Regions from separate parts of the Heyndrickxia acidicola genome, predicted to be linked through region 2. Evidence: riboswitches for the same ligand, from Rfam matches in the RefSeq annotation. Region 2 holds a riboswitch; each other region holds the start of a gene.
What was found. Region 2 has a riboswitch for S-adenosylmethionine ahead of A5N88_RS15295 (sugar ABC transporter substrate-binding protein). Riboswitches for the same ligand answer to the same signal wherever they lie in the genome.
Positions count from the first base shown of each region.

Region 1: linked by a shared signal. The riboswitch ahead of A5N88_RS17275 (bifunctional homocysteine S-methyltransferase/methylenetetrahydrofolate reductase) and the one ahead of A5N88_RS15295 (sugar ABC transporter substrate-binding protein) in region 2 are both predicted to bind S-adenosylmethionine.
Region 3: linked by a shared signal. The riboswitch ahead of A5N88_RS14030 (M20 family metallopeptidase) and the one ahead of A5N88_RS15295 (sugar ABC transporter substrate-binding protein) in region 2 are both predicted to bind S-adenosylmethionine.

Region 1 is NZ_KV440953.1:3,687,248-3,689,517, reverse strand. It holds gene A5N88_RS17275 (bifunctional homocysteine S-methyltransferase/methylenetetrahydrofolate reductase) at 1-1,342, opposite strand, end outside; SAM riboswitch class I at 1,528-1,633, opposite strand; gene A5N88_RS17270 (GNAT family N-acetyltransferase) at 1,952-2,270, shown strand, end outside.
Region 2 is NZ_KV440953.1:3,287,881-3,290,150, reverse strand. It holds gene A5N88_RS15300 (ArnT family glycosyltransferase) at 1-248, opposite strand, end outside; SAM riboswitch class I at 720-877, shown strand; gene A5N88_RS15295 (sugar ABC transporter substrate-binding protein) at 986-2,062, shown strand; gene A5N88_RS15290 (sugar ABC transporter ATP-binding protein) at 2,131-2,270, shown strand, end outside.
Region 3 is NZ_KV440953.1:3,006,078-3,008,347, forward strand. It holds gene A5N88_RS14025 (MetQ/NlpA family ABC transporter substrate-binding protein) at 1-46, opposite strand, end outside; gene A5N88_RS14030 (M20 family metallopeptidase) at 189-1,370, opposite strand; SAM riboswitch class I at 1,551-1,671, opposite strand; gene A5N88_RS14035 (YerC/YecD family TrpR-related protein) at 1,904-2,218, opposite strand.

The DNA.
Region 1 (2,270 bases), 400 kb from region 2:
ATATTCCTTCGTTAAACTGCTTGATCATTTGCATTAAATCCATGGAAGACAAATCGTACACCGAGGTCGCTCCGGGAAAATCACCGATTTTAGAAGGATCGCCCGTTACCGCCAGTATTTGATTGATTCCAAGTGCATCCAGCCCCATTAAATGAGATTGAAGCCCAATCAGATTGCGGTCTCTGCAGGTAATATGAACAAGCGGCCGGATTTGTTCCCTTTCTTTTAAAAGCGCAGCCATCGCAATATTGCTGATCCGCGGCGACGCAAGTGAATTATCCGCCATGGTTAAGGCATCAATTCCGGCCTCCTTTAAAGCCCTTGCTCCTTCAAAAAAGCGATCTGTCAACAAATGCTTGGGTGTATCCAATTCAACGATGACCGACGTTCTTTCCTTTGCAATCTGATGGATGGGCGGCTCGATTCCACTTGAACTCGAAAGCTCGATTCGTGCTCTCGGAACTTTAGGTGTCTTTTCTTTTATAGGCGTCAGCCCTTTTACACCTTCAGCCACTGCTTGGATATGCTCAGGTGTGGTACCGCAGCAGCCCCCAATCAGCCGGACACCCTCCTCCACCAGCTGTATCGCGCTATCCTTGAAATAACGAGCGTTATCCCTAAAGGTTACCCTGCCGTCCTCGTAATCCAGTAAACTCGCATTAGGATAGGCAGACAGATAGGCTTTTTCCGGCAAGGGGATTTCTTCAAAGGATTGTATCATGTGATGAGGGCCGAGACGGCAATTGAGACCGATAATATCTGCCCCCAACCCTTCAAGCTGGTTAAGCGCTTCGGTCACATGCCGCCCGTTCTGGAGAACGCCTGGTTCATGCAGGGAAACCTGGGCAATTACCGGTACTGCTGCCTCCTTCTTGGCAATTTCCACTACGGAATAAAGCTCCTCCACATCGAAATAGGTTTCGAGAAGAATCCCGTCAACTCCCTCATTTAGCAGGTGAAAAAGCTGTTCTCTAAAGCAGCGCTTAATCTCTGCATCCGGTATCTCCAATTTCCGAACACCCCTGTAGCCGCCCATGGATCCCAGAATGAATGTATTGTTTCCAGCGGCCTGTTTGGCAATCCGCACCGCTTCCGTATTGATTTCTTTCACCTTTTCTTCCAGTCCATACTGTTCCAGCTTAAAATAATTGGCACTGTAGGTATTGGTTTGAATGACCTCTGCACCGGCCTGTATATATGCCCTGTGAATATTCACTATCTTTTCAGGATGAATCAGGTTGAACTCTTCATAACACGTATCCACCCCATGCGAATAAAGTAGTGTTCCCATCGCTCCGTCAGCTACCAGAATCCGTTTTTCCAGGGTTTTCAGTAAATCCATGCTCCTATCACTCCTTCATTGTTTTTCTTGCTGATCCTTAAACTGTTTTTCTCTAGGCGAATTTTGAGAGCATCTAATCCAATTTTTTGCAAGAGATTATTGTTCCTGCTCATTCGGTCATTTTTATAAGACCTAAAAATAAAAAGACCTTCTTTAAGAAGAAGGCCTTTAGAATCGTCACATTCTTCTTATCGTCCAGGCTTACACCTGCTGGAATTAGCACCGGGTCAATATAATTGACTGGTTGCTGAGGCATCGCTGGGCCAGTCCCTCCGCCTCTCTTGATAAGATACAACTATGTAATTTTATATTTCGAAAAATTAATTCTTATTATACAATTTACAACATTCCTTCTATAACATCAACCCTTTTCTTTAAAAGCGGACGCTGTTTCTGCATAGATTGCTGCTTTGCGTACAATAGATTAAAGCGTGGGAAATTAATAAGAATAGAACCTGTTATTCTCATCCTGTTTTCGTGATTATCCAATTTATCTCAGAATAAAGTTATTTTTCAGAAAAATATTTCATTTTCCTAAAAAAACCTCTCCTTGTCTCCTCTATTTGTATGTATAATAGTAAAAAAGTCTATCATGCAGGGGGTATGGTAATGATTAAGATTTTAGATATAACAGATGTAGAGGCAGCCGAAAGCGTTTTACGCATCCAACTGCCTGCATATAATATAGAAGCGAAGCTATTAAATTTCTACGACATACCTCCGTTGCATGAGACTGTCAACTCTTTGCTAGAAAGCCGCGAAACCTTTTTTGGCTTTTATCAAGAGGATGAATTGGCCGGGGTCATATCGATTAGCTTTGAGGACAACCATTTAGTCATATGCAGATTGATTGTCCATCCTCTTCATTTTAGAAAGGGAATTGGCAGCGCTTTATTGCAGCACGTCGTTGATTCCTACCCTGAAGCGT
Region 2 (2,270 bases):
AATCCTGCCATGATAGCCCAAAAACTAAGAGGAGGTTTTAAGTTCCAATAGTCAGGACTGTACCGGAATGTATTTACAAAAAAATTCTTTTTCTGCAGCATTTCATAGGCGCTGATCCCATGTCTTGCCTCATCCCAGCTATATACTGGAAAATCGCTTATCTTATAAAATACATTAAAAATATACAGGGAAAGAAGCAGAAAAAGCCCCAATCCATATAAGAAATTATAAATGCGGTGTTGAGTCATATTGATCTCCTCTGTATAAATGTCTATTAAAAAGACGCATGTTTGTATAAATAAGTTTCATGTTTCTGAAATTTTTTCCAAAAAGGGTTCAATTTTACTAGGATGGACTATTTTAATCCATTTTATATATTTAAAAATAAATAATTTGAAATTGATGATATTCCTTGCATTGTAAATTGGGTAAGAAGAGGAATTAGTAAATAAAGTAATTTAAAAAGCTAACCAAAACTATCTTAGAATAACAATTTTCCAAGGAGTTTAACACAACAAATTTCGCATAGTAATAAAGCGCTATCATTTAAATGGCAGTAAAGCTGAGCCGCCCTAGATATAAATCCTTAAACAGTCTACCCCAATTATTTATATAACCAATCAGTCTTCGAAATAAAAAAATATTTTTAAAAAGAGTTGCAATTCTGTTTATTATCGTGCTAATATTCACCCTATGAGTACATAATTATAGCTTTAAAACTCTTATCCAGAGCAGGCGGAGGGATTTGGCCCGATGATGCCCAGCAACCGACCGTAATACCATTGTGAAATGGGGCGTATTTTTAAAATAAGCCGGGATTTTCCCATGAGGCACGGTGCTAATTCCAACAGAAAGGATACTTTCTGAGAGATAAGAGGTGAGAAGATTTTATATTCTTCAGCCTCTTTTCTTTTTGGAAAGGGGCTTTTTCGTTTGGCTTTATTTCTTTATCGCTTTGAACGAACTAAAAAAAGGAGAGATGAGAATGAGAAAAATAGTTAACGGGAAAGGCTTGCTTATCTTTTTAACCGCTTTTATCTTATTGGCAGGCTGCCAGCCTACTTTATCAAAGAGTACGGAAGCGAAAGCAGATGTCAATTCTAAGAATCCGCTTGCAAACAAAAAGATAGCGTTGATTATGCAGCAAAACCTAGGAACCTTTTCAGAACAATATATTGAAGGGGTAAAGGAGCAGGTAGCAAAGTTTGGAGGGAAAACGACTGTTTTTACTTCAGATGGAGATCTTGCAAAAATGGCTTCAAACCTTGATGCCGCCATTAACCAGGGCTTTGATGCCATTCTGATAGACCATGGGACAAAAGAAGCTCTTACAGATGGTGTTAAGAAAGCAGTCAGCCAGAAGATACCCGTTATTGTATTTGATGCAGATGTATCCGTTCCAGGTGTAACAGTCCTTGAACAAGGTGATCAGCAAATGGCAGAAATGACGTTAAATAAGCTAGCAAAGGATACAGGAGGTAAAGCCAATATCGTAAAGATTTGGGTTGCTGGTTTTGCTCCAATGGAAAGACGTCAAATTGCTTATAAAAATTTTATGTCTAAAAATCCAGGAATCAAAGAGGTAGCGACTTTTGGTGCAGCAACACAAAATACTGCTTTGGACACTCAGTCCCAAATGGAAGCTCTTCTAAAGCAGTATCCAAAGAAAGGCCAAATCACAGCCGTTTGGGCTTCCTGGGATGAATTTGCCAAGGGTGCGGTCCGCGCCATTCAACAGGCAGGAAGAAACGATATTAAAGTGTATGGAATTGATATGAGCGATGAGGATCTGCAAATGATTCAAGAGAAAAACAGCCCATGGGTAGCATCTGCCGCCGTTGATCCGAAAGATATTGGCCGTATTCAGGTTCGGTATGCGTACCAAAAAATCCATGGAGATCATACACCTGCAACAGTAAAATTAAAGCCTGTATTTGTAACAAAGAAAACTCTGCCGAAGAAACAAATTACAACAGCTGATCTTAATCAGTATATAAAAGGCTGGGGCCACAGCAATCAGGGATATTCAGAAGCACTTAAGAAATTGGAAGAAGGTAAATAAGATTGGAGGGTCTGCTCCGATAGCATCGGTCAGACTCCCTTTATACAAAGGAAGGAGGGCAAACAATTATGGACCAATTGCTCATCATGAATGATATAAAAAAATCCTTTGGGAATGTAAAATCCTTGTCTGATGCTCATTTTGACCTTAAAGCAGGCGAGGTGCATGCTATATTAGGGGCAAACGGTGCAGGGAAAAGTACGCTTAT
Region 3 (2,270 bases), 280 kb from region 2:
TTGCCGCTATAAATAAAGAAAAAAGGGCTAGCAAGTTCTTTTTCATCATCTTTCCTCCTAGGGGTACTTACATTCTTCTTGTTTTTTGATATACACAACAAGGATTCTATTACGCTAAAAAAAGGCTTTAATTCAACTTTTATTCCAGTCTGCTTCGGAGTATATCTCCCCGAAGCAGACTGATTTGTTTATTTCTGCTTTGCATGAACAAAGTCTGATTTGACTTTGTTTAAAAGCGCTTCTTCCGTCAGTAGCCGAAGACCGGTTAAAGCCAATGCTTTTGCCCCTGCAATGAGAGCATGTTCTCCAATTTCAGAGCAGGCTGCTTCACGAAATTCCTTTGTATGTCCGATAAGATCATCCGGTCCAATTTTTATATAACAATGGGATGTGGGCACCACCTGACTCACATTCCCTGCATCTGTACTTCCAATCCCATTGCCCTTTTCTGCAATGGTTTCTCCCAGCAGCGAAAGCTCTTGACCAACAGCAGCATCAAGTGAAGCATTGAGAATCAAGTTATGAACTTCATTTTGAAACCTTTCTATCTTCACAGTGCAGCCTGTGGCAAGGGCAGCTCCTTCAGCAATCCTCCGAACCTTGGCCGATACCTCTTCGGTTGAATTCCAAGTACTTGCCCTAATAAAGAAGCGCGCTGAAGCATAATCAGGAATGATATTAGGGGCTTCACCGCCATGTGTGATGATTCCATGGACCCGGACATCCGATGCCAGCTGCTGCCTTAGCGCATTAATGCCATTAAACAACTGAATCACCGCATCTAAGGCATTAATTCCTTCTTCTGGAGAGCTGGCAGCATGAGCTGTTCTTCCGTAAAAATGGAAGTCAAGCGGATCAACAGCAAGTGAAGGGGTTGTTAAGCTGGTTTGGCCGCTGGGATGAAGCATAAGGGCGGCATCAATTCCATTTAAATACCCTTCTCTTACAAAACTGCCCTTGGCACTGCCGTTAGGTCCGCCTTCTTCAGCAGGCGTTCCCAAAACAACCACTTCTCCACCCGTTTCTTCAATGACTTTTGATAAGGCAATGCCCGCTGCTGTACTGGTCGTGCCGATAATGTTATGCCCGCATGCATGGCCAATCCCGGGAAGTGCGTCATATTCTGCAAGGAAAGCGATAGATGGGCCGGCTTTTTCGGATGACTTTCTCGCCACAAATCCTGTTTCATGCCCTGCAACATTGCGGGTTACATCAAAACCCTCCTTTTCCAGAATTTCCGTTAATGCTTTTGATGCAAAAAATTCCTTATTACCAATTTCCGGCCTTTCATGGATAGCATGGCTTGTTTGAATATAAAGTTCTTTTGATTCATCAACGCTGGATAGTATCGTTTCTCTATATTGTTCAATAAGTGTCTCGCTGTTTTCCTTTTGAATTGCCAATTGAATCCTCTCCCTCTCTTCTTTTCTATTGCTGTATTTGTCTTTTGTAAGTCTGTTTACTAGACTAAATTAGTTTTAAGCTCAAAAAAGCCCCTCTTCTTATCCAATACACGATAAAGAAGAAGGGCTTATGTAAACACCGGCGACTTCTCATCTACCAAATCAATGATTCACTGATTTGCAGGAATTGGCACGGTGTTTGCGAAAAAACAGCAAATCCGTTGCCGAGGTATCATAGGGCCAGTCCCTCCACCTCTCTGGATAAGAAATATGATATTTATGAAATTTTTAATATGAGTTTTATTGTAGTGAGTTTATTTTTATTTGTCAATAAATTTCCCAAAATTTATTCTTTTCAAGCACATTTCGAGGACCTGTTAGTATAATCGGAAAAAGTGGATATGAGAACAGGATTTTACTTTAGTTCGCTAAATCATCAATTACATAACAAAGCGGCATCGCCTTATTAAGGAGATGCCGCTTTCTTTAACTGCATTAAGTTACTCACTCACTTTTTGTTCTTGTTGTTCCTTCAAACGATCAAGAACCATTTCATAGGAATCATTTCCATAATTTAAACAGCGCTTCACACGAGAAATAGTAGCAGTGCTGGCACCAGTCTCCGTCTCAATGACATGGTAGGTTTTTTTCTCGCGCAGCATGCTTGCTACTTCTAAACGCTGTGCCAATGACTGAATTTCGTTAATTGTACATAAATCATCAAAAAATCGGTAGCATTCCTCCGAATCCTTTAATGATAAAATGGCTTCAAATAACTGATCCAATGATTTCCCTCTTAATTTATCGATTTGCATACAAAAATCTCCTTTACTCATAATACACGAATATGCTGTGTACTCTATATTA